Linked DNA regions of Phaeacidiphilus oryzae TH49. The main gene of each other region encodes a partner of the protein of the gene in region 2 in a complex. Links are inferred from orthologs where the notes say so. Each region holds a gene or a part of one and is shown on either strand. Other genes may lie near its edges. The genes, in order: secY and secA.

Region 1 (14,188 bases), 310 kb from region 2 along the record:
CGCGCCCCGAGCGCAGGCCCGAAGGGCCAAGTAAGGGGCGCGGGACCGCAACACTCTGCGGCTCCGCCGCGCGGGCGCGACCAGCCGACGCGGCCCGAACGCAGGCCCGGAGGGCCAAGTAAGGGGCGCGGGACCGCAACACTCTGCGGCTCCGCCGCGCGGGCGCGACCAGCCGACGCGCCCCGAGCGCAGGCCCGAAGGGCCAAATAAGGGGCGCGGGGAACTGCGCGGCCAGCCGCGAACGGCGCCGCAGCCGGCAGCGGAGTCTCGGTTGCAACCCAATGGCCGTTGCCGGCTGCGGCGCCGTTCGCGCCTAGGCGCGCAGTTCCCCGCGCCCCTGAAGTTGCTGCGCAACTTTGCGGGGCAGCCAGGCGGGGCCGGGGCAGAAGAAAAAGGCGCCGCCCGCCCCGGGCGTGAAGCCCGGAGCGAGCGGCGCCCCGCAAAAGCGTTACGCGCGCCCCAGCGCGGCCAGCAGCCGCTGCGTGACCTCTTCCACCGGCCCCAGCGCCGAAATCGTCGAGACCAGCCCCTGCTCCCCGTAGTACGCGATGATCGGCTCGGTCTCGTTGTGGTAGACGTCGAGCCGCACCCGCACCGCCTCCTCCGTGTCGTCGGAGCGCTGGTACAGCTCCCCGCCGCACTCGTCGCAGACGCCCTCCGTCTTCGGCGGGTTGTAGTCCACGTGGAAGACGTGCGCTCCGTTGCGACGGCACAGCCGGCGCCCCGCGATCCGCTTCACGATCTCGTCCTCGGGGACCTCGAGGTCCAGCACCGCGTCCAGCGCGACGCCCCACTCCTTGAGGATCCCGTCCAGCGCCTCGGCCTGGACCAGGTTCCGCGGGAACCCGTCCAGCAGGAACCCGCCCGCGCAGTCGTCCTGGGCGATCCGGTCCTTCGCCATCCCGATGGTGACCTCGTCGGGTACCAGCTTGCCCGCGTCCATGAAGCTCTTCGCCTGGACGCCCAGCGGCGTGCCCTGGCTGATGTTGGCCCGGAAGAGGTCGCCGGTGGACACGTGCGGGATGCCCAGGGACTTGGCCAGCAGGTGCGCCTGCGTCCCCTTCCCTGCCCCTGGCGGCCCGACGAGGACGATTCGCATCAGCGGAGGAACCCTTCGTAGTTGCGCTGCTGAAGCTGGCTCTCGATCTGCTTCACAGTCTCGAGGCCGACACCGACAACGATCAGGATGCTGGTGCCGCCGAACGGGAAGTTCTGCGAGACATTGAAGACCCCGAGCGCGATCAGCGGGATCAAGGCGATGATGCCCAAGTAGAGCGACCCGGGCCATGTGATCCGCGTCAACACGTAGTTGAGGTATTCAGCCGTCGGGCGGCCGGCCCGGATGCCCGGGATGAAGCCACCATACTTCTTCATGTTGTCGGCAACTTCTTCGGGGTTGAAGGAGATGGCCACGTAGAAGAACGCGAAGAAAACGATCAGCAGGAAGTACACGACCATGTAGGTCGGCTTGTCGCTCTTGACCAGATTGGTGTCGATCCAGTTGGCCCACGAGGAGTGGCTTCCGCTCAGCTGGACGATCAGCGCCGGGATGTAGAGCAGCGACGAGGCGAAGATGACCGGGATCACACCGGCCTGGTTGACCTTCAGCGGGATGTAGGTCGAGGTCCCGCCGTACGCCCGCCGCCCGATCATCCGCTTCGCGTACTGCACGGGGACCCGGCGCTGCGCCTGCTCGACGAAGACGACCAGGCCGACCATGCACAGGCCCATCGCGATGACCAGGATGAAGGGGACCCAGCCACCGCCGATCTTGCCGGTCTGCTTGATCTGCCACAGCGCGCTGGGGAAACCGGCCGCGACCGAGGTGAAGATCAGGATGGACATCCCGTTGCCGATGCCCCGGTCGGTGATCAGCTCGCCCAGCCACATGATGACCGTGGTGCCCGCGGTCATGGTGATGACCATGACGGCGATCCGGAACACCGAGGTGTCCGGGATGATCTGCGAGCCGACGGTGCAGCCGGAGAAGAGGGTGCCGCTGGACGCGGTGGCCACGATGCCGGTCGCCTGGAGGATCGCCAGCGCGATCGTCAGGTACCGGGTGTACTGCGTGATCTTCGCCGTCCCGGCCTGCCCCTCCTTCTTCAGGGCGTCCAGCCGCGGGATCACCACGGTCAGCAGCTGGAGGATGATGCTCGCCGTGATGTACGGCATGATCCCCAGCGCGAAGATGGTGAGCTGCAGCAGCGCGTTCCCGCTGAACAGGTTGACCAGGCCGAAGAGGCCGCTGGTGTGCGACTCCTTCACGCACTCCTGGACGTTCTGGAAGCTCACACCAGGCACCGGGATGTGCGCCCCGAGGCGGAAGAGCGCCATGATGGCCAGTGTGAACAGCAGCTTCTTGCGCAGGTCGGGCGTCTTGAACGCCCGGGCGAACGCGGTGAGCACGGTGCTGCCTCCTGCGGCTCCCGCCTTGACGGCGGGAATGACGGTTCGTCAAATAGTCAGGTAGTCCTGAGCGGTCAGGCTCACCGCAACCGAAACGGGGCCCAAGCTACACGTGGACTCCACGGACTCTAACAGGCTTGGCGGCCTCAGGGTTCCGCTCTGCACGGCAAACGATCAGGGCCGCCCCCTCAAGAGGGACGGCCCTGATCGTTTTAGCTCGAACTGCATCCCGCTCGCGCGGTTCAGATCAGCTCGGTGACGTTTCCGCCGGCGGCAGCGATCTTCTCCTTGGCGGAGGCCGAAGCGGCGTCCACCGTGACCTGGAGAGCGACCGAGACCTCGCCCTGGCCCAGCACCTTGACGAGGCTGTTCTTGCGAACAGCGCCCTTGGCGACCAGGTCGGCGACGGTGACCTCGCCACCCTGCGGGTACAGCTCCGCGAGCTTGTCCAGGTTCACGACCTGGTACTCGGTGCGGAACGGGTTCTTGAAGCCCTTCAGCTTCGGGAGGCGCATGTGGAGGGGCATCTGCCCACCCTCGAAGCGCTCCGGAACCTGGTAGCGGGCCTTGGTGCCCTTGGTGCCACGACCGGCGGTCTTACCCTTGGACGCCTCACCACGACCCACACGGGTCTTGGCGGTCTTGGCGCCCGGGGCGGGCCGCAGGTTGTGGATCTTCAGCGGGTTGTTCTCCGCCATGATCAGTCAACCTCCTCGACCGTCACGAGGTGGCGGACGGTCTGCACCATTCCGCGGACCTCAGGGCGGTCCTCCTTCACCACGGTGGCGCCGAGCTTGCGCAGCCCGAGCGTCTGCAGCGTGGCGCGGTGGTTCTGCTTGCTGCCGATGTACGACTTGGTCTGCGTGATCTTCAAGCGAGACATCAGGCAGCACCCACCCCGGCGGCCCGGGCGCGCAGCAGAGCGGCGGGGGCCACGTCCTCCAGCGGCAGACCGCGGCGGGCCGCGATCTCCTCCGGACGCTGCAGGCCACGGAGCGCCTCGACCGTCGCGTGGACGATGTTGATGGCGTTGTCCGAGCCCAGGGACTTCGACAGGATGTCGTGAACGCCGGCGCACTCCAGGACGGCGCGCACCGGACCACCGGCGATGACACCGGTACCGGGGGAAGCCGGCTTCAGCAGCACGACGCCCGCGGCCTTCTCACCCTGGATGGGGTGAGGGATGGTGCCCTGGATACGGGGGACCTTGAAGAAGTGCTTCTTGGCCTCCTCAACGCCCTTGGCGATGGCGGCCGGCACCTCCTTGGCCTTGCCGTAGCCGACACCCACGGTGCCGTCACCGTCGCCCACCACGACCAGCGCGGTGAAGCTGAAACGACGACCACCCTTGACAACCTTGGCGACGCGGTTGATCGCGACGACGCGCTCGACGTACGCGGTCTTCTCAGCGGCAGCGCCGCCGTCCCGACCGTCCCGCTTACGGTCCCGCCGCTCGCCGCCACCGGCACCGCTACCGCGGCGCTGGGGTCCAGCCATTGGAATTACCTCTCTCGTTTACGTCCGCTGACTTCGCGTGACTTGCGACGGACCGTCAGAAGTCCAGTCCACCCTCGCGGGCGGCGTCCGCCAGAGCCGCAACGCGGCCGGCGTACTTGTTGCCCGCTCGGTCGAAGACGACCTTCTCGATCCCCGCGGCCTTGGCGCGCTCGGCCACGAGCGCACCGACCTTCTTGGCCAGCTCGGTCTTGTCACCCTCCTGGCCCTTGACGGAAGCGTCCAGGGTGGAGGCGGAGGCCAGGGTGTGGCCCTTGATGTCGTCGATCACCTGAGCCACCATGTGGCGGTTCGAGCGGTTGACGACCAGACGCGGACGCTCAGCGGTACCGGAGACCCGCTTGCGGACACGCACGGCCCGGCGCTTACGGGCGGTGTGCTTGTACGCGTTGCCCTTACCGATCTTGACAGCGACTGCCATGGCTTACTTACCAGCCTTTCCGACCTTGCGGCGGATGACCTCGCCCGCGTACTTCACGCCCTTGGCCTTGTACGGGTCGGGCTTGCGCAGCTTGCGGATGTTGGCAGCGATCTCGCCGACCAGCTGCTTGTCGATCCCCTCGACCGAGAACTTGGTCGGGGACTCGACCTTGAACGCGATGCCCTCGGGGGCCTCCACCAGGATGGGGTGGCTGTAGCCGAGGGAGAACTCCAGGTTGGAGCCCTTCGCCTGGACGCGGTAACCAACACCGCTGATCTCCAGGTTCTTGCTGTAACCCTGGGTCACACCGGTGATCATGTTGGCCACCAGCGAGCGGGTCAGACCGTGCAGGGCCCGGTTCTGGCGCTCGTCGTTGGGGCGAGTGACACGCAGGGTGCCGTCCTCGTCCTTCGCGATCTCGATCGGCGCGGCGATGGTGTGGGAGAGGGACCCCTTGGGGCCCTTCACCGAGACCGCACGGCCATCGATGGTGACGTCCACGCCGGCGGGAACCTGGATGGGCAGCCGTCCAATACGCGACATGGCTTTACCTCCGTTTCCCGAATTACCAGACGTAGGCGAGGACTTCCCCGCCCACGCCCTTCTTGGCGGCCTGCTGGCCGGTGAGCAGACCCGAGGACGTGGAGATGATCGCCACGCCCAGGCCGCCGAGCACCTTCGGCAGGTTGGTGGACTTTGCGTAGACCCGCAGACCCGGCTTGGAGATGCGCTTGATGCCAGCGATCGAGCGCTCACGGTTGGGGCCGAACTTGAGGTCGATGGTCAGCTTCTTGCCGACCTCGTTCTCTCCGGGCTCCTCAACCTTCCACTCGGAGATGTAACCCTCCTGCTTGAGGATCTCCGCGATGTGAGTCTTGATCTTGCTGTGCGGCATCGACACCACATCGTGGTACGCCGAGTTCGCGTTCCGCAGACGCGTCAGCATGTCTGCGATCGGGTCGGTCATTGTCATGATGGCCGTTGGCCTCTCTCACCGTGGTTTCCAACAAGCGCGCAGACGTGCGGTGGCTAGCCGCCCGTTGGGCGTGCAGGGACCTGCGGTGTAGTAAGAGATGAAGTCCGGGCAGACGGGTGCCCGACCCGGCCACTTTACGTGACTGATGGCTCAGTCACCAAAATGGCCGGATCGGGCCCCGAGTTCTACCAGGAGCTCTTGGTCACGCCCGGGAGCTCGCCGCGGTGCGCCATCTCACGGAGGCACACACGGCAGAGGCCGAACTTGCGGTACACGGAGTGCGGACGGCCGCAGCGCTGGCACCGGGTGTAGCCCCGGACGCCGAACTTCGGCTTGCGCTCCGCCTTTGCGATGAGAGCCTTCTTCGCCACGTCAGTTCTCCTTGAACGGGAAGCCGAGGTGACGCAGCAGCGCCCGGCCCTCGTCGTCGTTCTGGGCGGTGGTGACCACGGTGATGTCCATGCCCCGCTGACGGTCGACCTTGTCGGGGTCGATCTCGTGGAACATGACCTGCTCGGTCAGACCGAAGGTGTAGTTGCCACGCCCGTCGAACTGCTTCGGGGACAGACCGCGGAAGTCGCGGATACGCGGCAGCGCGAGGCTGACCACGCGGTCCAGGAACTCCCACATCCGGTCACCGCGCAGGGTGACGTGGCAGCCGATCGGCTGCCCCTCGCGCAGCTTGAACTGCGCGATGGACTTGCGGGCCTTGGTCACGGCCGGCTTCTGGCCGGTGATCGCGGTGAGGTCGCGGATCGCGCCCTCGATCAGCTTGGAGTCGCGAGCGGCCTCGCCGACACCCATGTTGACCACGACCTTGACCAGGCCGGGGATCTGCATGACGTTCTCGAAGGAGAACTCGTCCTGCAGCTTGCCCTTGATCTCGCTCCGGTAGCGCTCCTTGAGGCGGGGCGCCACCTTCTCGACTGCAGTCTCAGTCATCAGATGTCCTCACCGGTCCGCTTGGCAACGCGGATCTTGTTGCCGTCCTCGTCGAAGCGGTAGCCGACGCGGGTGACGACCTTCTTGCCGTCCTTCTCCACGACGAGCTGCACGTTGCTGACGTGGACCGGCGCCTCGGTGGTCACGATGCCACCGGTCTGCGCGCCACGAGCGGTCTGACCGGCCTTGGTGTGCTTCTTGACCCGGTTGACACCCTCGACCAGGACCTTGGACTCCTTGGGGAAGGCCTGGATGACCTTGCCCTGCTTGCCCTTGTCCTTGCCGGTGATGACCTGGACCAGGTCACCCTTCTTGATCTTCATGCCTGCCATCGGTTAGAGCACCTCCGGCGCCAGCGAGATGATCTTCATGAACTTCTTCTCGCGCAGCTCCCGGCCGACCGGGCCGAAGATGCGGGTACCACGGGGGTCACCGTCGTTCTTCAGAATGACGGCAGCGTTCTCGTCGAACCGGATGTAGGAACCGTCCGGACGACGGCGCTCCTTCACGGTCCGCACGACGACGGCCTTGACGACGTCGCCCTTCTTCACGTTGCCGCCCGGGATGGCGTCCTTCACGGTCGCGACGATGGTGTCGCCGATACCCGCGTAACGCCGGCCGGAGCCGCCGAGAACGCGGATGCAGAGGATTTCCTTGGCACCCGTGTTGTCGGCGACGCGCAGGCGCGACTCCTGCTGGATCACGTCTTTCTCCTGATCGTCAACGATCGGGACCGGGCCGGCCGCTGCTCACCAACTCATGCCTGGTGTCGACTAGTTGGCACATACGGCCGCGCCCAATCTCCGTTCGTTACTTGGCCTTCTCGAGGATCTCGACGATGCGCCAGCGCTTCGTCGCGGACAGCGGCCGGGTCTCCATGAGGAGGACGCGGTCGCCGACGCCGCAAGCGTTCTGCTCGTCGTGTGCCTTCAGCTTGCTGGTACGGCGGATGACCTTGCCGTACAGCGAGTGCTTGACGCGGTCCTCGACGGCGACGACGACGGTCTTGTCCATCTTGTCGCTGACGACCAGACCCTCACGGGTCTTGCGGAATCCGCGCGTCTCTTCGGTCTTGTTCTCAGTCATCAGGCGTTCTCCACCGTCTCGATGCCCAGCTCGCGCTCGCGCATCAGGGTGTAGATCCGCGCGATGTCCTTGCGGACGGCCTTGAGCCGGCCGTGGTTCTCGAGCTGCCCGGTCGCCGCCTGGAAGCGGAGGTTGAACAGCTCCTCCTTGGCCTCGCGCAGCTTGCCGACGAGCTCCTCGTCGGCCAGACCGCGGAGGTCAGCAGCCTTGGTGCCGGCCGACATCAGCTCTCACCTGCCTCGCGCCGGACGATCCGGCACTTCATCGGAAGCTTGTGGGCGGCGCGGGTGAGCGCCTCCTTAGCGACCTTCTCGTTCGGGAACGAAAGCTCGAACATGACCCGTCCCGGGTGCACGTTCGCGACCCACCACTCCGGCGAGCCCTTACCGGAACCCATGCGGGTCTCGGCCGGCTTCTTGGTCAGCGGGCGGTCGGGGTAGATGTTGATCCACACCTTGCCGCCACGGCGGATGTGACGGGTGATGGCGATACGAGCTGCCTCGATCTGCCGGTTCGTCACGTAGGCCGGGGTGACGGCCTGGATGCCGTACTCACCGAACGCGAGCTCGGTGCCGCCCTTCGCCATGCCACGCCGCTTGGGGTGGTGCTGCTTGCGGTGCTTGACCCTGCGAGGGATCAGCATGAGGTCAGGCCTCCGTTCCGGTGTTCTCTGCCGGAGCGGCAGCCTCGGCGGCGGCGGGGGCCGTGGTGGCCTCGGCCGGAGCCTGCTGCTGCCCCTGCGGCTTGCGGCCGCGGCCGCCACGCTCGCCGCCGCGACGCGGGCGGTCGTTGCCGCCGCCACCGCGCGACGGGCGGTTGCCCGCGCGGGCCGCGGCGTTCTCGGCGCGCACGTCGGCGATGGACTTGACGTCGCCCTTGTAGATCCAGACCTTCACGCCGATCCGGCCGAAGGTCGTCTTGGCCTCGAAGAAGCCGTAGTCCACGTTGGCCCGCAGCGTGTGCAGCGGAACGCGGCCCTCACGGTAGAACTCCGAGCGGCTCATCTCGGCACCGCCGAGACGGCCGGAGCACTGGATCTTGATGCCCTTGGCGCCGGCCTTCATCGTCGACTGCATGCTCTTGCGCATGGCGCGACGGAAGGAGACGCGGGAGGACAGCTGCTCGGCGACGCCCTGGGCGACCAGCTGAGCGTCCAGCTCCGGGTTCTTGACCTCGAGGATGTTGAGCTGGACCTGCTTCTTGGTCAGCTTCTCCAGGTCACCGCGGATGCGGTCGGCCTCCGCGCCGCGACGGCCGATGACGATGCCCGGCCGGGCGGTGTGGATGTCGACGCGGACGCGGTCGCGGGTGCGCTCGATCTCCACCTTGGAGATGCCGGCCCGCTCCATGCCCTTGGTCATCATCCGGCGGATGGCGACGTCTTCCTTGACGTAGTCCTTGTAGGACTTGTCGGCGTACCAGCGGGACTTGAAGTCCGTGGTGATGCCGAGGCGGAACCCGTGCGGGTTAACCTTCTGGCCCATTACCGGGTCCCTTCCTTCGACGCCAGCACAACGGTGATGTGGCTGGTCCGCTTGCGGATCCGGTAGGCGCGGCCCTGGGCGCGCGGCCGGAACCGCTTCAGGGTCGGGCCCTCGTCGACGTACGCCTCGGCGACGTACAGCGACTCCACGTTGTTGTGGTTCTCGTTGTGCACGGCGTTGGCAATGGCGCTGTCCAGCACCTTGCCCACCGGCACGCTCGCGGCCTGCGGAGCGAAACGCAGGACCGCCTGGGCCTCCGTGGCATTCATGCCACGGATGAGGTCCACCACGCGGCGGGCCTTCATGGGCGTGACGCGGATGTACCGCGCGGATGCCCTGGCTTCCATGGTTGTCCCCTTGATGGTGTCTGTCTGAGTCATCAGTCTTCGCTACCGCAGATCAGCGACGACGCGACTTGCGGTCGTCCTTCTCATGGCCGCGGAAGGTGCGGGTCGGCGCGAACTCGCCGAGCTTGTGGCCGACCATCGACTCGGTGACGAACACCGGGACGTGCTTGCGGCCGTCGTGCACCGCCAGGGTGTGCCCCAGCATCGCCGGAACGATCATGGAGCGACGGGACCAGGTCTTGATGACGTTCTGGGTGCCGGCCTCGTTCTGCTTCTCCACCTTGTTGATCAGGTGGGCGTCGACGAAGGGCCCCTTCTTGAGACTGCGCGGCATCTACACCCGCTCCTAGCGCTTCTTGTTCGTCTTGCGGCGGCGGACGATCAGCTTGTCGCTGGCCTTGTTCGGCCTGCGGGTGCGACCTTCCTTCTTGCCCCACGGGGACACCGGGTGGCGACCACCGGAGGTGCGACCCTCACCACCACCGTGCGGGTGGTCGATCGGGTTCATCACCACACCACGCACGGTCGGGCGGACGCCCTTCCAGCGCATGCGGCCGGCCTTGCCCCAGTTGATGTTCGACTGCTCGGCGTTGCCGACCTCGCCGACGGTGGCGCGGCAGCGGGCGTCGACCAGCCGGATCTCGCCGGACGGCATGCGGAGGTGGGCCATCTTGCCCTCCTTCGCGAGCAGCTGGATGCTGCTGCCGGCCGAGCGGGCCAGCTTGGCGCCGCCGCCGGGACGCAGCTCCACGGCGTGGATGACGGTACCCACGGGGATGTTGCGCAGCGGCAGGTTGTTGCCGGGCTTGATGTCGGCGCCGGGGCCGGCCTCGACGATGTCACCCTGGCCCAGCCGAGCCGGAGCGATGATGTAGCGCTTCTCGCCGTCCCGGTAGTGGAGCAGCGCGATGCGCGCGGTGCGGTTGGGGTCGTACTCGATGTGAGCGACCTTGGCCGGCACGCCGTCCTTGTCGTGACGACGGAAGTCGATCACGCGGTAGGCGCGCTTGTGGCCGCCACCCTGGTGGCGAACCGTCACACGGCCGGAGTTGTTACGACCGCCCTTGCTGTGCAGGGGGCGGACCAGCGACTTCTCCGGCGTGGACCGCGTGACCTCGACGAAGTCGGCGACACTGGCGCCACGACGGCCCGGTGTCGTCGGCTTGTACTTGCGGATGCCCATGGCTTCTTCTGTCCTCGTCCGTTCCGGACGATCCGACTCCGTTAGGAGGCCGGACCGCCGAAGATGTCGATGGTGTTGCCCTCGGCCAGCGTCACGATCGCGCGCTTGGTGTCCTTGCGCTTACCGAAGCCGGTGCGGGTGCGCTTGCGCTTCCCCTGCCGGTTGATCGTGTTGACGTTGGTGACCTTGACCGAGAAGACCGCCTCGACGGCCTGCTTGATCTGGGTCTTGTTGGCCCCCGGCGCGACGACGAACGTGTACTTGTTCTCGTCGAGCAGGGCGTAGCTCTTCTCCGAGACGACCGGCTTGACCAGGATGTCGCGCGGGTCGCTGAAGGTCTTGGACGTGATCTGCTCGCTCATCAGGCGGCGCTCCCCTCGAGCTCGCCCTCGGACGCGACGGCCTTGCCGGACTCGGCGGGGCCGGCCACAAAGCGCTCGAACGCGGCCTTGGTGAAGACCACATCGTCGGAGACGAGCACGTCGTACGTGTTCAGCTGGCCGGCCTCCAGGATGTGGACCTCCGGCAGGTTGCGGGCCGAGAGCTTGCCCAGCTCGTCGTCGCGCTCGACGACCAGCAGGACGTTGCGGCGCTCGGTCAGCTTGCCGATGAGGGTCCGGGCAGCCTTGGTCGACGGCGCGTCGCCGGCGATCACGTCGGAGACGACGTGGATCCGCTCGTGGCGGGCGCGGTCGGTCAGGGCGCCACGCAGGGCGGCCTTGATCATCTTCTTGGGCGTCCGCTGCGAGTAGTCACGCGGCACGGGACCGTGCACGGTGCCACCGCCGGCGAACTGCGGCGCGCGGGTCGAACCCTGGCGAGCCCGGCCGGTGCCCTTCTGGCGGTACGGCTTCTTGCCGCCACCGCGGACCTCGCCGCGGGTCTTCGCCTTGTGGGTGCCCTGACGAGCGGCGGCCAGCTGAGCCACGACGACCTGGTGGATCAGCGGAATGCTGACCTTGGCCTCGAAGATCTCGGCCGGCAGCTCGACGGTGCCGACGGTCTCGCCCGCGGGCGAGAGGACGTTAATGGTGCTCATGGTTTCAGGCCCCCTTGGCCGCGCTGCGGACCAGGACGAGGCCGCCGTTCGGACCAGGGATGGCGCCCTTGATGAGCAGCAGGCCCTTGTCCGCGTCAACGGCGTGGACGGTCAGGTTCTGGATGGACACGCGCTCGTTGCCCATACGGCCGGCCATGCGGAGGCCCTTGAACACGCGGCCCGGGGTGGCGCAGCCACCGATCGAACCGGGGGAGCGGTGCTTGCGCTGGGTGCCGTGCGAGCTGCCCAGACCGCGGAAGCCGTGGCGCTTCATGACACCGGCGGTGCCCTTGCCCTTGCTGGTGCCGGTCACGTCGACCTTGACACCGGCCTCGAACACCTCGGCGGTGATCTCCTGGCCCAGGGTGTACTCGGAGGCGTCCGAGGTGCGCAGCTCGACCAGGTGGCGGCGGGGGGTGACACCGGCCTTGGTGAAGTGGCCCTGAAGGGGCTTGTTCACCTTGCGCGGGTCGATCTCGCCGAAGCCGATCTGCACGGCGTCGTAGCCGTCGGTGTCCGCGGCGCGGACCTGGGTCACGACGTTCGGGCCCGCCTTGACGACGGTGACCGGGACGACGCGGTTGTTCTCGTCCCAGACCTGGGTCATGCCGAGCTTCTCGCCCAGGATGCCCTTCAACTGCTTAGCCATCTCGCTCCCGCCCTTCAGAGCTTGATCTCGATGTCGACGCCGGCCGGCAGGTCGAGTCGCATCAGAGAGTCAACGGTCTTGGGGGTCGGGTCGAGGATGTCGATAAGCCGCTTGTGGGTACGCATCTCGAAGTGCTCGCGCGAGTCCTTGTACTTGTGCGGCGAGCGGATGACGCAGTACACGTTCTTCTCAGTGGGCAGCGGCACCGGGCCCGCGACCTGCGCACCAGTGCGGGTCACCGTCTCGACGATCTTCTTCGCCGAGGAGTCGATGACCTCGTGGTCGTAGGCCTTGAGCCGGATGCGGATCTTCTGTCCCGCCATGGCTACTTCGTAGTCCTTCTGTCGTCTTCGCTGCTCTGACGACCGCGACGCCCCGGGTGAGGCACGCGGCGGCTCCCGGCGTCGTACGGCTTGCACCGTTGTGTCCGACCCACGCGGTCGGGCGTGTCGCGTACGGCTTCCGCATCAGGGCAGCCCGAAGAGGAATCCCGTCGCAAACGACAAAAGGAGCCGGATCGGCGCCCTGCGCATGCTTCCCAGAAGATTCCCGTACTTTCCCCCATGAGCGGGGCAGCCGTAAGGCCGCCCATCACGGGCGACGAGTACTGTGGGACTCGCTTCCGGTTCTCCCGACGGGAGACGCACGGCATCGGCACTCGACCGAGCAACCCCGCTAGTCTGCCATAAGGGACACCCGAAGCACCAATCGCGGCCGATGAGAGTACCCCGTCGGCACTGAGCGCCAAACCCTCCCACGCCCGGCCCCGCCGAACGACTCTCGGCCGGCTCCCCCTTCCCGGTGGTCCGGGCGCACACGCGCCGCCCGCGCGCCTCCCCTCCGAGCTGGACGGTTTCCGTACGCTCACGAGAGAGCCGTCAAACCGCCTTGACGCGTTGGTTGCCCTGGCCCGGTGCGCCTGGAAAAGGTGGAGAAGGGGCCTTCGCCCCCCTTGCACCCAACCGTCGGCGGAAGACGAGGACCAAGGCCGTGGCGAACCAGAGGACCACCGGCACCCCGGCCGAGGCCGGGGGGCGCACGGCGGGCGAGAGCTACACCGAGCGGCTCGCCACGCTGGAGCAGGCCGGGCTGCGCAGGTTCCTGCCCACCCAGCTCCCCTACCGCACCCATCTGCGCGCGCTGCGGCTCGGCCGGGTGCTCGACGTCGGCTGCGGGCTCGGCCGCAACCTCACCCACCTGGACGGCCAGGGCGTGGGCGTCGACCACAACCCCACCTCGGTGGCGGCCTGCCGGGAGCGCGGGCTCACCGCGTTCACCCCGGACGAGTTCTTCGCCGGCGAGGAGTCCACCGAGGGCCGCTTCGACGCGCTGCTCTGCGCCCATGTGCTGGAGCACATCGACGAGCCGACGGCGGCCGAGCTCTTCGAGGACTACCTGCCGTGCGTGCGCCCCGGCGGGCGGGTGGTGCTGATCACCCCCCAGGAGAGCGGCTACGCCAGCGACCCCACCCACATCCGCTTCGTCGACTTCGCCGCGCTGCGCGCGCACGCCGCCGGCGCGGGGATCGAGGTGGAGCGCACCTACTCGTTCCCGTTCCCCCGGGCCACCGGCAAGGCCTTCAAGTACAACGAGTTCGTCCTGGTGGGCCGCGTCCCGCAGTAGCCGCGTCCCGCGGTAGCCGCGTCCCGCGGTAGCCGCGGCCCCGGTTCAGCGCAGCAGGGCGTGCCGGGCCAGGACCTTCGCGCCCCCGCGCTGGCCGCGCGCCAGCGCGCCCGGCAGCATCGTCAGCGCGTGCAGCCGCGAGGCGCTGTGGACGCGCGCGGCCCGCGCCGCGCGCTCCCAGCCCTGCGCGGCCAGCCGGTCGGCGGCCTCCGCGTAGTACCGCTCGGCCTCGGCGAACCGGCTCCCGGAGAAGGCCTGCACCGAGGACTCGCTGACCGCGTGCCGCCGGTACTGGAAGACCACCCGCGAGTCGACCACCATCTCCTCACCGCGCTGCAGCAGGTCGATGATGAGCGCCAGGTCCTGGATGACGGAGAGCCCCTCGCGAAAGCCCACCGCCTGCAGCGCCTCGGTCCGCCAGACGATCGAGGGGAAGTAGAGCCAGTTCCCCCGCAGCAGGCTCACCGCGAGCTCCTCGCCGCCCATCCGGCGCCGGCCGCCGTCGTCCAGCCGG
Region 2 (14,639 bases):
AGGATCTGCAGCAGGTCCCGCCCGTCGTGGCTCTCCGAGGAGAACCCGGAGCGGGCCACCACCTCCTGCGCCTTGCGGCGCAGCACCGGGATCCGGGTCACCGACTCGGTGTACGCGGCGGCGGAGAACAGCCCGAGGAAGCGGCGCTCCCCGGTCACGTTGCCCTCCGCGTCGAACTTCTTGACGCCGACGTAGTCCAGGTACGAGGGGCGGTGGACGGTGGAGCGGGAGTTCGCCTTGGTGAGCACCAGCAGCTTGTGCTCGCGGGCCTTCTCCCGGCCCTTGTCGGTCATCCGGTGGAAGGCCTCGCTGGCCTGGTGGTGCCCGGCGTCCGGCGAGCTCGGGTCGGAGCGCAGCACGCCGAGCCCGGTGCCGGTGACGGCGCGCAGCTCGTCCTCGGCGCCGTCCTCGCCGGCCACCAGGTCGTACTCCCGGTAGCCGAGGAAGGTGAAGTGGTCGTCGGCGAGCCAGCGGAGCAGCTCCCAGGCCTCGCCGACCTCCTGTTCGGCGAGCTTCGCCGGGGGGTCGGAGGCCAGGTCGTCGGCGAGGCGCAGCGCGGAGTCGCGCATCTTGCCCCAGTCCTCGACGACCTCGCGGACGTCGCCGAGCACCCGGCGCAGGTCCTTCTCGATCCGGCGGAGGTCGTCCCGGTCGGTCTCCCGGTCGATCTCGATGTGCATCCAGGACTCGACGAGGGCGTCCTCGGGCAGCTCGGCCCGGCGCTCGTGGGTGCACGGGTCGGCGTCCAGCACCTCCAGCAGCCGGCCGGTGATGTCCCGGCGGACGGCCAGCTGGGGGTGGATCACCACATGGATGGCGCGGTCCTGGCGGGAGAGCTCGTTGGTGACCGAGTCGACCAGGAAGGGCATGTCGTCGGTGACCACCTCGACCACGGTGTGGCCGCTGGACCAGCCGTTCTCCTCGACGGTCGGGGTGTGGACGCGGACTTCCGCGGTGCCCTGTGGACGCTTCTCGCCCAACCTCAGCTGCGAGGCCGCGGCCCCGTAGACGTCGACCGGATCGCGGTCGACGAGGTCCTCGGGGGCGGTGTGGAGGTAGTAGTGACGCAGATAGGAGGCGAGGGCTCCGTTGCCCAACGCCTCCTGCTGCTCTCCGCCCCCCACCTGGCTGTTCTCAGCGACCTGCACTGCCTTGGTGAGCAGCTCGGTCTTTGCTGTGTCCAGCTTGGTCTGCATGGCTATCTGGCTCCTGTCGCGCGCCGTTGCGTGACCCGGTGGTCTGCTCCTGCCGCCGGGTAACGCATGCATTGTCCCGCATGCCCGGAAGGAGTACTGAACTGGCACGCATAATCAGCACTACTTACGGGTACGCCAGACCTTTTGGCCTCACGGTCCCCAGCGACCTCCGCCAGCGTAGTCGCGCCCCCCACCCGCCTGTCAGCGGCCACCGAGGTGCAATCGATCACCCCGACCTGGCCACCCCGGAGCGTTGGCCCGCCCCGGAGGCGGCGCCGCGGGCGCACCTCAGCCCATGTGCGGGTACCGGTAGTCCCGAGGCGGCACGAAGGTCTCCTTGATCGCCCGTGGCGAACTCCACCGCAGCAGGTTCAGCACCGACCCCGCCTTGTCGTCCGTACCCGACGCCCGCGCCCCGCCGAACGGCTGCTGCCCCACGACCGCCCCCGTCGGCTTGTCGTTGATGTAGAAGTTCCCGGCCGCGAACCGCAGCCGCTCCGACGCCTCCGCGACCGCCGCCCTGTCCTCCGCGATCACCGCTCCGGTCAGGGCGTACGGCGCCACCGACTCCATCTGGTCGAGCATCTCGGACCACCGCGCGTCCTCGTAGACGTGCACCGCCAGCAGCGGCCCGAAGTACTCGGTGCTGAAGATCTCGTTCCTCGGGTCGGGGCTGACCATCACCGTCGGCCGCACGAACCAGCCGATCGCGTCGTCGTACTCGCCGCCGGTCACCACGTCCACCCGGTCGTCCTGGCGCGCCCGGTCGATCGCCAGCTTGTTCCTGCGGAACGCCCGCTCGTCGATGAGGGCGCCCATGAAGTTGGACAGGTCGGTGACGTCGCCCACGGTCAGCGAGGAGACCTCGTCGAGGAACCCCTCGTGGAAGTCCCGCCACACGCTGCGCGGAATGTACGCCCGGGACGCCGCCGAGCACTTCTGCCCCTGGTACTCGAAGGCCCCGCGCACCAGGGCGGTCCGCAGCACCCCCGGGTCCGCCGACGGGTGCGCCACCACGAAGTCCTTGCCGCCGGTCTCCCCGACCAGCCGCGGATAGCAGCGGTACCGCTCGATGTTGGCGCCGACCGTCTGCCACAGCCGCCGGAAGGTCCCGGTCGAACCGGTGAAGTGGATCCCCGCCAACTCCGGGTGCGCCAGCGCCACTTCGGAGACCTGCAGACCGTCCCCCGTGACCATGTTGATCACGCCGGGCGGCAGCCCGGCCGCCTCGAGCAGGCGCATCAGCTGCCAGGCCGCGAAGGTCTGGGTGGGCGAGGGCTTCCACACCACGGTGTTCCCCATCAGCGCCGGAGCGGTCGGCAGATTGCCCGCGATGGCGGTGAAGTTGAACGGGGTGATCGCGTAGACGAACCCCTCCAGCGGACGGTGGTCCATCCGGTTCCACACGCCGGGCGAGCTGATCGGCTGCTGGGCGAGGATCCGCCGGGCGAAGGCGACGTTGAACCGCCAGAAGTCGATCAGCTCGCAGGGCGCGTCGATCTCCGCCTGCTGCGCGGTCTTGGACTGGCCGAGCATGGTCGCCGCCGCGACCGTCTCCCGCCAGGGGCCGGCCAGCAGGTCCGCAGCACGGAGGAAGACGGCCGCCCGGTCGTCGAAGTCCATCGCCCGCCAGGCGGGGGCGGCGGCCAGCGCGGCGTCCACCGCGAGCCTGGCGTCCTCCCGGGTGGCGTTGCCCAGCACGCCGAGCCGGGCCGCGCGGTGGTGCGGCTGGACGACGTCGATCCGCTGGCCGCCGCCCATCCGCTGCTCGCCGGCGATGGTCATCGACAGGGCCTGCTCGCGCCCGGCCAACTCCTTGAGCTTCGCCTCCAGCCGGGCGCGCTCGGCGCTCCCGGGGGCGTAACCGTGCACCGGCTCGTTGGCCGGAAGGGGGATCCGGGTGATCGCGTCCATAGCCATAGGGTCATCGTGCCACGCTGTGCCGACCGGGCGACGGAACGTGACCAGCGAATCCCCGGAACGGTCAGCCGGCCGCGCCCGCCGCCCACGCGACCGCCTCCGCCAGCGAGTCCACCACCGGCACCCCGACCGCCTCCAGCGACTCCCGGGCGTGCGAGCCCCCGGTGTACAGCACCGCCCGGGCGCCGACGCTCAGTGCGGCCCGGGCGTCGTCCGCGGAATCCCCGATCACCACCGTCCCGGCGGCCGCCCGGCCCAGGTCGAGGAGGTGCCGGGCGAGGTGCTCGGCCTTGCTCTCGCCGGTGAACGCCCCGACCGAGCCGTCCACCCGGACGAACTCCTCGGCGATCCCCAACCGGCCGACCAGCGGCAGCAGTTCGTCATGGGCGTAGAGCGAGAGGAGGGACTGCGAGCGGCCGCCGGCCCGCCAGCCGCGCAGGAGTTCACGGGCCCCGGCGGCCAGCCCGCAGGCCGCCCGCCTGGCCGTGTACTCCCGCTGGAAGACCTCGTTCATCAGCCGCCACTCCTCCTCGGTCGGCGGACGCCCGAGCACCTTGCGGTGGAAGTCGCGGATGGGGACGCAGAAGAGCTCCCGATAGCGGCGCACGCTCAGCGGTTCGAGCCCCACGGCGGTGAAGGAGGCGTTGCTCGCCGCCACGACCACGTCGATGTCGTGGAAGAGGGTGCCGTTCCAGTCCCAGACGATGTGCGTACCGATGGCTGCCACCCGGCATTCCTACCCGCGGAACCTCACTCGGCCAACAGGGCCGGGATCTCCTGGGTGGCGTACCAGAGCAGCTCGTGGTCCTCGGCGCCGTCCACGGTGAACCGCGCGTCGTCGTCCCCGCCGGTGTCCGCCGCCTCGGCGGCCTTGGCCGCGGCGGCCACGTCGGCCTCCGCGTCGTCCGCGTCCACATGCACCGAGGCGGCCCTGGCCAGCGGCAGCACCTCGGTCAGCAGCACCCGGCCGAGGGCGAGGGGGTGGTCGAACTCGCCGTTCCGGTCGGCCTTCACCAGGCCGTCCGGCACGTCGGCGGCCACCACCACGCGGCGGCGCGGCGCCTTCGGGTCCCCGGCCAGCAGCCGCAGGGAGGCCTGGGCGGCCCGCACCAGGGCGGCGTACTCCAGCTCCTCCAGGTCGTCGCTGACGTACCACTCGCGCAGCGCCGGGGTCACCGCGTACGCGGGCAGCGGGGCCGGGCCGAGGCTCAGCTGCGCGAGCTCGCGCAGGGTGGTCGGGACGTAGACGCGCATGGAGCTCATGATACGGGCGCCGGGACGGTCCCCCATCGAGTGAACACACCCCGGTACCGGCGTCCCGGCAGGGCGTGCGGCGATGACGTCCCCGCCCCCGGCATTCGGGCACTGACCTGCGACTCTTCGCTACACCTCCCCGAAAGGGTGGATCACTCTCCGTGACGACATGGTCGCGGGCGCCCATTGCCCGCGCCCCCGGCGGCCGATAGCAAGATCCCCAGCGGCCGCTCCGCACCCGCCCACCAGCCCCCGGGGGTGTTCGACGCATGGTCATCCACTCGCCCAGGCCCGCCAGGACCACCAGGACCGCCAGGACCGGCGGCACCGCCTGCCCCGCCCGGCCCCGCGTGCCCACCCAGGCCCCGCGCGGAGCCCAGCTCGCCCGGCTGCACGGCCCCCGCCCGTGCCGCAGGGCCCACCCCGAGCCGGACCGGGTCGCGCAGACCTTCGCCCGGCTGCTGCTGGAGGTCCTCACCGCCCAGCGCCCGTCGGACAAGCTGGTCGCGCTGACCCGCTACCCGGTGCCGGAGCGCCTGCTGGCGCTGCTGCGCCGCGGGGTCTTCCGCCCCCAGCAGGGCCTGCTGCCGGTGCTCCGCAGCGTCCACACCTCGACGCCCGAGGAGCACGGCCCGGTGATCGAGGCCTGCGCCTCCATCCAACTCCCGGACGGGCGCGTGGAGATGCTCGCCTTCCGCGCCGAACGCTTCACCCGGCCCCGGCCGACCTGGAAGCTCACCGCACTCAACGCCCGCCAGTTCCCCCGCTGAGAGACGACGGCGCCCCCGCCCCGAGGCCCGAGGGCCCGCGGTGCGGGGGCGCGGCGAAAAACCGCTCGCTACTTCTTCCGGCGGCGCCCCTTCGAGGCCTTCCGCCGCTCGGCCCGGCTCATCCCGTCGCCCTCCGGCACGGCGGACGTCGCCCCACCGCACGCGGTCGCGAAGTCACCCTCCACGACGCCGCCCTCGCCGTCCACCGACGGGGCGCTGAAGTGCAGCCGGTCCGGCCGCTGCGGCTGCTCCAGGCCCTTGGCGTGGATCTCCGCCGGGGCCGCGCCCACCGGCACCGCGTCCTCCACCGCGTCCGCGGCGTCGGCCACCGGCACCTCCTCGACCTGCTGCTCGACATGCACCTCGAGGTTGAAGAGGTAGCCGACCGACTCCTCCTTGATGCCCTCCATCATGGCGTTGAACATGTCGAAGCCCTCGCGCTGGTACTCGACCAGCGGGTCGCGCTGCGCCATCGCGCGCAGCCCGATGCCCTCCTGGAGGTAGTCCATCTCGTAGAGGTGCTCGCGCCACCGCCGGTCCAGCACCGACAGCACGACCCTGCGCTCCAGCTCGCGCATCACGGCCTCGCCGAGCTGCGCCTCGCGGTCCTCGTACCGGCCGTGGATGTCGTCGGTGATGACGCCCTGGATGTCGTCCGCGTTCAGCCCGTCGACGCCGCCGGCCTCCTCGGCCAGCTCCTCCAGGCTCACGCTCACCGGGTAGAGCTGCTTGAAGGCGCCCCACAGCTTCTCGAGGTCCCAGTCCTCGGCGAAGCCCTCGGAGGTCGCGGCCTGGACGTACGCCTTGATGGTGTCGTCCATGAAGTGGCCGATCTGCTCGCGCAGGTCCTCGCCCTCCAGCACCCGGCGCCGCTCGCCGTAGATGACCTCGCGCTGCCGGTTGAGCACCTCGTCGTACTTGAGGACGTTCTTCCGGGTCTCGAAGTTCTGCTGCTCGACCTGGGTCTGCGCGGAGGCGATGGCCCGGGTGACCATCTTGGACTCGATCGGCACGTCGTCCGGCACGTTGGCCATGGAGAGCACCCGCTCGACCATGTTGGCCTTGAACAGCCGCATCAGGTCGTCGCCCAGCGACAGGTAGAACCGCGACTCGCCGGGGTCGCCCTGACGGCCGGAGCGGCCGCGCAGCTGGTTGTCGATCCGCCGCGACTCGTGCCGCTCGGTGCCCAGCACATAGAGCCCGCCGAGCGCCTGGACCTCCTCGTGCTCGGCCTTGACGACGGCCTTCGCCTTCTCCAGCGCGGCCGGCCAGGCGGCCTCGTACTCCTCCGGGGTGTCGCTCGGGGTGAGCCCGCGCTGGGCCAGCTCGGCCGCGGCCAGGTGGTCGGGGTTGCCGCCGAGCATGATGTCGGTGCCTCGGCCGGCCATGTTGGTGGCCACGGTGACCGCGCCCTTGCGCCCGGCCTGGGCGACGACCTGGGCCTCGCGCTCGTGGTACTTCGCGTTCAGCACCTCGTGCGGGATGCCGCGCTTCCGCAGCTCCTGGGAGAGGTACTCGGACTTCTCCACCGAGGTGGTGCCGACCAGCACCGGCTGGCCCTTCTCGTGCCGCTCGGCGATGTCGTCGACGACCGCGGCGAACTTGGCCGGCTCGGACTTGTAGATCAGGTCCGACTGGTCGATCCGCTGCGGCGACTTGTTGGTCGGGATCGGCACCACGCCGAGCTTGTAGATCTGGTGGAACTCGGCGGCCTCGGTCATCGCCGTACCGGTCATCCCGGAGAGCTTCTCGTAGAGGCGGAAGAAGTTCTGCAGGGTGACGGTGGCCAGGGTCTGGTTCTCGTTCTGGACCTCCACCCCCTCCTTCGCCTCGATCGCCTGGTGCATCCCCTCGTTGTAGCGGCGGCCGGCCAGCACACGCCCGGTGTGCTCGTCGACGATCAGGACCTCGCCGTTCATCACGACGTAGTCCTTGTCCTTCTTGTAGAGCTCCTTGGCCTTGATGGCGTTGTTCAGGAAGCCCACCAGCGGGGTGTTCACCGACTCGTAGAGGTTGTCGATGCCCAGGTAGTCCTCGACCCGGGTGACGCCGGGCTCCAGGATGCCGACCGTGCGCTTCTTCTCGTCGACCTCGTAGTCCCGGTCCAGCTTCAGCCGCTGCACCAGCTTGGCGAAGTCGCCGTACCACTTGGTGGCCTGGTCGGCCGGGCCGGAGATGATCAGCGGGGTGCGGGCCTCGTCGATCAGGATCGAGTCGACCTCGTCGACGATCGCGAAGTTGTGGCCGCGCTGCACCAGCTCCTCCTGCGACCAGGCCATGTTGTCGCGCAGGTAGTCGAAGCCGAACTCGTTGTTGGTGCCGTAGGTGATGTCGCAGTGGTACTGCCGGCGCCGCTCGGCCGGGGACATGTTGGCGAGGATCACGCCGACGTCGAGGCCGAGGAAGCGGTGCACCCGGCCCATCCACTCCGAGTCGCGCTCGGCCAGGTAGTCGTTGGTGGTGATGAGGTGGACGCCCTTGCCGGACAGCGCGTTGAGGTACGCCGGGAGCGTGCCGACGAGGGTCTTGCCCTCACCGGTGCGCATCTCGGCGACGTACCCGAGGTGGAGGGCGGCGCCGCCCATCAGCTGCACGTCGTAGTGGCGCTGGCCGAGGGTGCGCTTGGCCGCCTCACGGACCGTGGCGAAGGCCTCGGGGAGCAGGTCGTCCAGCGACTCCCCGTCGGCGAACCGCTGCTTGTACTCGTCCGTGAGCGCGCGCAGCTCGGCGTCCGTCAGGTTGACGAAGTCCTCTTCGATGGAGTTGACCTGGGCGGCGATGCGGTTCAGCTTGCGCAGGATCTTTCCTTCTCCTGCGCGCAGCACCTTGTCGAGGACGGACACGAATGCGGGCTCCTTGCCTGGGCCTGGGGCGCTCTTTGCGGCGAGCCGGGGGACTCCCGGGCACACCACCTCGCCGCCATCGTATGCGAGGAACCCAGCGGGCCGGGAGGTCCGTCAACACACAGCCCGTCCGTCACTCCTGCCAGTGATCTGACACACCGTCAGCCACCGTGATGAATCACACAAACCGCCGCACACCGCCCACCTGCGAAAACCCGATGTCCCCCGGCCGGAGGGCTCGGCGATACTCAAACGATGATCCCGCCCGTCCTCACCACCGCCCGGCTCGTCCTCCGCCCGCTCGGCGCACCGGACGTCGACGCCGTGACCGAGGCCTGCCAGGACCCGGAGATCCAGCGCTGGACCACGGTCCCCTCGCCGTACACCCGGCGGGACGCCGAGACCTTCGTCACCGAGCTGGCCCCGCGCGGCTGGGCCGAGCACACCCTCCTCAACTTCGGCGCCTTCCGCCGCGACGACGGCGCGCTGGTCTCCTCGATCGGCCTCCACGCCCGCGACCTGCGGCACGGCGAGGGCATCGCCGAGATCGGCTACTGGACGGCCACGGGCCAGCGGGGGCAGGGGCTCACCGCGGAAGGGGTCCGCGCGGTCTGCCGCTGGGGCTTCGAGGAGCTGCCCGTCCACCGGATCGAATGGCTGGCCGTGGTCGGCAACGAGGGCTCGCGGGCGGTCGCCCACCGGGTCGGCTTCCACTTCGAGGGCACCCTGCGCTCCCGCCTCCTCCACCGCGGCGAGCGGAGGGACGCCTGGCTGGGCTCCCTCCTCCCCGACGACCTCACCGGAGGCTCCCCCTCGTGACCGGCACGATAGCCCTGCGGCACTGGCACGGCCCCGACCACGCGGCCGAACTCACCTGCGTCCGCACGATGTTGACCGACCCCGAGGTACGCCGCTGGAACCCGGTCGTGCAGCTCCCCGACCCGGACCTGCCGGGCGCGGCGACGGCCGCGGCGGGCGCGTGGCTGGCCAAGGCCGCCGCCGACGAGCGCGCCTGGGCGATCACCGACCCGGCCGACGACCGCCTCCTCGGCGGCATCACCCTGCGCGACGCGAGCCCGCTGGCCCGCGCGGCGGCGGTCGGCTACTGGCTCCTCCCGGACGCCCGCGGCCGCGGCGCGGCGAAGCTGGCGCTGCGCCGGGTCACCGAGCTCGCCTTCGCCGAGTACGGCTTCCACCGGGTCGAACTGGGCCATATGACCGGCCACGCCGCGTCCTGCGCGATAGCCGTGGCCTGCGGCTACCTCGTCGAGGGCACCCAGCGCCAGTCCCTCCCCGACGCCTCCGGCACCCTCCACGACCTCCACCTCCACGCCCGCCTCGCCACCGACTGACGCAGCGCCCCGATCGCAGCGCCCCGCACGCAGCGCCCCGCACGCAGCGATGAAGTCGCGAGTGCTGAGCTTCGCGGTGTGATGTCGCCGCCCGGGGGTTGCTGCGGCGCAGCCGCACAATCAGGGGCGCGGGGAACGGCGCGCCCAGCCGCTTATGGCGCCGCAGCCGGGTACGGAGTCCGGGTTGCAACCCAGCCGCCGTTGCCGCGTGCGGCGCCGTAGACGGCTGGGCGCAGTTCCCCGCGCCCCTTGACTCGCTGCGCGAACCCGCGGGGCCGGGGCGGACTGTCAGTCCCCGGCCCTACCCTGCCTCGCATGGATCTCTCCGCGGACGAAGCCCGCCGCCTCGCCCTGCGCGCCCAGCACCTCCTCGGCGCCCCCGACCGCCGCTCCGGCGTCCCCGGCCTGCTCCGCAGCCTCGGCGCCGTCCAGCTGGACACCATCTCGGTGCTCGCCCGCTCCCACGAGCTGATCCCCTACGCCCGCCTCGGCGCCGTCGGCCGCGCCGCCGTCGAGGACGCCTACTGGTCCGGGGCGACCGCCTTCGAGTACTGGGCCCACGCCGCCTGCGTACTGCCGATCGAGGAGTGGCCGCTCTTCGCCTTCCGCCGGCGCGCCCGCCGCGCCCGCGGCCACCGCTGGCACCTCCTCTCCGACAAGGAGGCCGCCTGCCGCGCCGTCCTCGACCGCCTCCGCGCGGACGGCCCGCTGACCGCCACCGACCTCGGCGGCGCCAAGAACGGCGGCCCGTGGTGGGACTGGTCGGAGACCAAGATCGCCGTGGAGTGGCTGCTGGACACCGGCGAGGTGGTCTGCACCCGCCGCCGCGGCTGGAAGCGGATCTACGACCTCGCCGAACGCGCCGTCCCGGCCGAACTCCTCGCCCGGGAACCGGACGACGACGCCTGCCTGCGCGCCCTGGTCGCCCGCTCCGGAGCGGCCCTCGGCGTGGCCACCGTCAAGGATCTCGCCGACTACTACCGGCTCTCCACCGACCAGGCCCGCTCCGCCCTCCCCGACTCCGGCCTGGTCCCGGTGCGGGTGGCCGGCTGGGGCCGGAAGGGCGCCGGACCCGAGGAGGCCTGGGCCGATCCGGCCGCCCTCGCCGCCGGCCCGCCCCGCGGCCGGCACCGCACCACCCTCCTCTCCCCGTTCGACTCGCTGATCTGGGACCGCGCCCGCACCGAGCGGGTCTTCGACTTCAGCCACCGCCTGGAGGCGTACGTCCCCAGGCCGAAGCGGGTGCACGGGTACTTCGCGATGCCGCTGCTCTCCGGCGGCCGGCTGGTCGGCCGGGTGGACCCGGCCCGGGAGGGGAACACCCTGGTCGCCCGCCAGGTCTCGCTGGCCGGCCCGAAGGCCCTGCCCGCCGCCGCGCAGGCGCTCCGCGAGGCGGCCGAGTGGGTGGGCTGCTCGGCGGTCAAGGTGGAGCAGGTCTCCCCCGCTCCCCTCGCCGGCCCGCTGACCGCGGCGGTGAGCGGCTAGCGCCCGCCCTGGCCGCGCCCGGCCGCGCCCGGCTCAGCCTATTTCGAGGATCTTCTCCCGCATCGCATAGACCACGGCCTCCATGCGGGAGTGCAGCTGGAGCTTCTCCAGGATGTTCCGGACGTGGTTCTTGACCGTGTTCTCGCTGATGAACAGCTGCTTGGCGATGTCCCGGTTGTTCAGCCCGGTCGCGACCAGCTTCAGCACCTCGATCTCGCGGTCGGTCAGCCGCGGCGCCGGCACCAGCCGCCGGTCGTCGGTCTTCTGCTGGATCATCGACTTGAACTCGGTCAGCAGCTTCGCCGCCATCGACGGGCTGATCTGCGACTGGCCGTCCGCCACCGCGCGGATCGCGGTGGCCACCTCGTCCGTGGAGATCTCCTTCAGCAGGTAGCCGGTGGCCCCCGCCTTGATCGCCTCGTAGAGGTCGGCCTCCTCGTCGCTTATCGTCAGCATGATGATCTTGGCGCTGGGGACGACCTCCTTGATCGCCATGCAGGCCTCGATCCCGCTCCGGCGCGGCATCCGGACGTCCATCAGGATGATGTCCGGCAGCAGGTCCGCGGCCTTCTCCACCGCCTCGGCACCGTCCGCCGCCTCACCGACGACGGTGATGTCCTCCTCCTGCGCCAGGACGATCTCCAGCCCGCGGCGGAAGAGCGCGTGGTCGTCCACCACCAGCACGCGGATCGGCTCCGCGGACGCCGCCTGCGCCCCGGCCGCCCCGGCCGCGCCGTTCATCCCCGGGCCGCCGATCTCGTCGGCAGGTCCGGAATCCCAGTGGTCCCCCATCCGGTCCTCCCCCTCGGCTGGGCGGCTGCCCTCTGCCTCTCGACTGCTCCGTGCAGCGGTCATGATTCCACGGTGCACCGACATTGTGATCACCCGGTACTGAGGGGTCCCCCGGTCGTGTCAATGGCATGTGCCCGCGCCCTGCGAAGCCCCGCACCCCGGTAGCGTGAACGGTACCTGTGCCGACGCGGCGGCGGCACCGGGCCGCTCAGCAGTCCGATGCCGCCGCACAGTTGACGAACCGTCGGCTTTCTCCGGGCCTCGCCTACGCCCCCGCGGTCGGCTGCAGGTGGATCACACCGTAGTCGTAACCGCGGCGCCGGTAGACGACGCTCGGCATGCCGCTGTCCTTCTCCACGAACAGGTAGAAGTCGTGGCCGACCAGCTCCATCTCGTACAGTGCCTGGTCGAGCGCCATCGGCTCGGCCTCGTGGGTCTTCTCCCGGACTACCAGCGGGCCCTCGCCCTCGATCTCCAGGGTCCCGATCCGGGTCACCGGCACCTCGTCCGCGGGCTCCTCGGCCGCGGAGCCGTTCAGCTCGGCGGCGAGCGGGGCGGTGGCCTCGGCCACGCTGATGGGGGCCTTGCCCTCGCCCTTCTTGGCTACCCGGCGGCGGTCCGCCACCTTGCGCATCTGGGCGTCCAGCCGCGCTGACGCCTTGTCCAGCGCGGCGTACGCATCGGACGCGCAGGCCTCGGCCCGGATCACCGGACCGCGGGTCCGCATCGTGATCTCGACTCGGTCGGAACGGTCGGCCTGGCGCGGGTTGCGCTCCTTGGAGACCTCGACGTCGAGGCTGATCACCTTTCCGTCGAGTTTCTGGATCTTCTCCAACTTCTCGGCCACGTGCTTGCGGAACCGCTCGGGCACCTCGGTCTTGCGGCCCTTCACGACGATGTCCACGCAGAACTCCGTTCCCTTGCGCTGACGCCGGTGGACCCAGCAGGCCCACCCGGCCCATCGAGGCGGCGGTCCCGTCCCCCACGCGATCCCGGAGTAGCACCCGAGACGGGGGCACCCCCTGCTCGAAGAGCCTGGGGGCGGAACCACCCCCTCACACCCCTTCCTCCCCAGAGAGAGGGGTTGGAACCCCATGGAACACCGATTACCCGGGTTTCGCCCGCCGGGGCGGACAACTGCCGCCTCGCCTCCTGGATCCCAAAGTCGTGGCGAACCGGAAGCTTGTACAGCCCTTGCGGGCGGCTTCCGCTCTTTCGGATGAACGCGCCCGCGAAACCCCCGGTCACACCGGCCCCGGCCGGAATGATCGGTTGGCCATGGACGCCAGCCACTGCTGTCACCGCCGATCCCAGCAGACTGCTACGGATCTCCTCGACGCCGTCCTCGACCTCCTCGTCCCCACCCGCTGCGCCGGCTGCGCCGCCCCCCATACCCAGTTTTGCGCGGCTTGCCGCGAGTTGCTGCGCGCCGTGGCGCCTTTCCAGGTGGAGACCGGCTCCCGCCCCGGCGCCGGCCGCGGACTCCCCGAGGTCTACGCCGTGGCCCCATACGCCGACCCGGTGCGGCAGCTGATCCTGGCCCACAAGGAGCGCGGCGCGGTGCGGCTGGCCCGCCCACTCGGTGAGGCGCTCGCCTCGGCGGTCCGGGCCGCGGTCCGGGCCCGGCCCGGACCGGAGGCGCCTCCGCTGCTGCTGGTGCCGGTCCCCTCCGCGCGGACCGCCGTCCGGGCCCGCGGCCACGACCCGATGCGGCGGCTCACCCGCGAGGCGGCCCGCGCGCTGCGCTCCGCCGCCGTCCCGGCGCGGGTGCTGCCGGCCCTCCGGCTGACCAGGACGGTCGCCGACCAGGCCGGCCTGCGCGCCGAGCAGCGGCGCCGCAACCTCAGCGGCGCGCTGGACGTCGCCCCGCGCTGGGAGGCGGCTTTGGCCCGCGGCCGCGTGGTCCTCGTCGACGACCTCATCACCACCGGCGCCACCCTCGCCGAGGCCACCCGGGCCCTCACCGCCTCCGGCGCCGACGTCCTGGCCATCGCCGCCGTCGCGGCCACCACCCGCCGCAGACGCCGGCCCTGAACAGCCGGGCCTGCCCGGCACGGGCCCTTACAGGGACCCCTTACCCGGGGGCCCCTTACCCGGGGTAAGTCGGCGCCCCCCCGCCGGGGGACAGCGCCCGCCAGCTGGTGTTCTGCTGGAGGCGGTAGACGGTGCCCGCGGAGCCCGAGTCGGCCAGCAGCGGCTGCGAGGCCGCGAGGGACGCGGAGACCGTCGTCATCCCCTCGACCATCGGCACCTGCGCGGCCCCCGGCGCCGCCGGCGACCCGTCGGTGTCCACGTACTCCAGCTCCTTCGCCCCGCCGGACGGACGGCCCAGCACGATCAGCCCGTCGTCCGCCACCCAGGACATCGAGTACACGTCCACCAGCTGCGGAGCCACCGGACGCAGCCCGCCGATGGTGAACGAGGGTGCGTCCACCCGCCCGGCCCGGACCACCTGGCCCAGCCACAGGGTGCTCTGCCCGCCCTGCGCCAGCCGCAACGCGATCCGCGTGCCGTCCGCGGACACCCGCAGCCCCTTGACCTGCCGCCCACCGAGCCCGACCAGCTGCACCGGCACCTGCTTGCCGTTGAGCATCGCCCGCACCTGCGAACCGCCGGCGTCCCCGTCGGCCACCCACAGCGTCCCGGTCCCGTCCCAGCTCGGCGCCGAGAGCGAGCCGCTGGAGCTGGTCAGCCACGGCTGCTTGCCGCCCGTCGACGGGTCGCCGCCCTCCCCGCCCGGCACGGCGGACTCCACATACAGCTGGTGCCCGCCCTTGGTGACCTCGGCGATCCTCGTGTCGCCGACCCGGGAGACGGCGATCGCCCCCGGCCCACCGTCCGCGGTGACCGTCGGCTGACCGAGCCTGACCTGCTGCGCCGTCCCGGAGTCCGGCGCCGCCTTCATCACCTGACCGCCGGAGCCCAGGTAGTACGCCGTGCCCGGATCCTCGGACAGCTGGTCCTGGGACCACTGCCCGGCGCTCGTCGGGTCCACCGAGCAGGCGTCCGAGCCCTTCGTCCCGGAGG

What was found.
Region 1: the proteins of secA (region 2) and secY are in contact, whole or in part, in a crystal structure (PDB 3DIN), measured with the Thermotoga maritima proteins. The link is inferred for Phaeacidiphilus oryzae TH49 from one-to-one orthologs. Residues at the interface, in WP_004082002.1 of Thermotoga maritima: Glu261, Ala262, Arg263, Lys300, Ala301, Arg302, Thr303, Ile304, Ile305, Leu323, Tyr324, Asp325, Pro326, Val329, Ser330, Tyr333, Ile336, Lys340, Phe345, Val349, Glu363, Phe364, Tyr374, Ser375, Gly376, Gly377, Glu393, Ile395, Thr482, Ser483; in WP_004081795.1 of Thermotoga maritima: Glu108, Gly109, Glu110, Glu111, Ala236, Glu237, Arg238, Arg239, Ile240, Thr241, Ile242, Gln243, Tyr244, Ala245, Arg246, Arg247, Val248, Thr249, Gly250, Arg251, Arg252, Val253, Tyr254, Gly256, Ala257, Ser258, Thr259, Tyr260, Leu261, Pro262.

The regions. Positions count from the first base shown.
Region 1 is NZ_JQMQ01000005.1:4,271,614-4,285,801, reverse strand. Bases 255-3,138 are described here. They hold secY (preprotein translocase subunit SecY), read right to left. Parts: upstream 2,410-3,138; coding sequence 1,099-2,409; downstream 255-1,098. Other genes in these bases: rpmD (50S ribosomal protein L30), read right to left, coding at 3,110-3,138; rplO (50S ribosomal protein L15), read right to left, coding at 2,652-3,107; BS73_RS22845 (adenylate kinase), read right to left, coding at 449-1,099. Outside these bases: more of rpmD, read right to left, coding at 3,139-3,292; rpsE (30S ribosomal protein S5), read right to left, coding at 3,292-3,906; rplR (50S ribosomal protein L18), read right to left, coding at 3,962-4,345; rplF (50S ribosomal protein L6), read right to left, coding at 4,349-4,888; rpsH (30S ribosomal protein S8), read right to left, coding at 4,911-5,318; BS73_RS22805 (type Z 30S ribosomal protein S14), read right to left, coding at 5,507-5,692; rplE (50S ribosomal protein L5), read right to left, coding at 5,694-6,263; rplX (50S ribosomal protein L24), read right to left, coding at 6,263-6,586; rplN (50S ribosomal protein L14), read right to left, coding at 6,599-6,967; rpsQ (30S ribosomal protein S17), read right to left, coding at 7,074-7,349; rpmC (50S ribosomal protein L29), read right to left, coding at 7,349-7,573; rplP (50S ribosomal protein L16), read right to left, coding at 7,573-7,992; rpsC (30S ribosomal protein S3), read right to left, coding at 7,997-8,833; rplV (50S ribosomal protein L22), read right to left, coding at 8,833-9,180; rpsS (30S ribosomal protein S19), read right to left, coding at 9,233-9,514; rplB (50S ribosomal protein L2), read right to left, coding at 9,527-10,363; and 6 more genes. UniProt on the Escherichia coli protein: The central subunit of the protein translocation channel SecYEG. Consists of two halves formed by TMs 1-5 and 6-10.
Region 2 is NZ_JQMQ01000005.1:4,588,916-4,603,554, reverse strand. The notes cover bases 5,009-8,343. They hold secA (preprotein translocase subunit SecA), read right to left. Parts: upstream 7,984-8,343; coding sequence 5,209-7,983; downstream 5,009-5,208. Other genes in these bases: BS73_RS24150 (GNAT family N-acetyltransferase), read left to right, coding at 8,239-8,343; BS73_RS24160 (Rv3235 family protein), read left to right, coding at 5,009-5,140. In the rest of the region: BS73_RS24180 (NAD-glutamate dehydrogenase), read right to left, coding at 1-1,196; pruA (L-glutamate gamma-semialdehyde dehydrogenase), read right to left, coding at 1,485-3,110; BS73_RS24170 (HAD family hydrolase), read right to left, coding at 3,181-3,843; BS73_RS24165 (DUF6912 family protein), read right to left, coding at 3,867-4,370; more of BS73_RS24160, read left to right, coding at 4,640-5,008; more of BS73_RS24150, read left to right, coding at 8,344-8,802; BS73_RS24145 (GNAT family N-acetyltransferase), read left to right, coding at 8,799-9,335; BS73_RS24140 (winged helix-turn-helix domain-containing protein), read left to right, coding at 9,651-10,820; BS73_RS24135 (response regulator), read right to left, coding at 10,854-11,561; hpf (ribosome hibernation-promoting factor, HPF/YfiA family), read right to left, coding at 11,878-12,516; BS73_RS24125 (ComF family protein), read left to right, coding at 13,044-13,646; BS73_RS36490 (LpqB family beta-propeller domain-containing protein), read right to left, coding at 13,702-14,639. UniProt on the Escherichia coli protein: Required for protein export, interacts with the SecYEG preprotein conducting channel.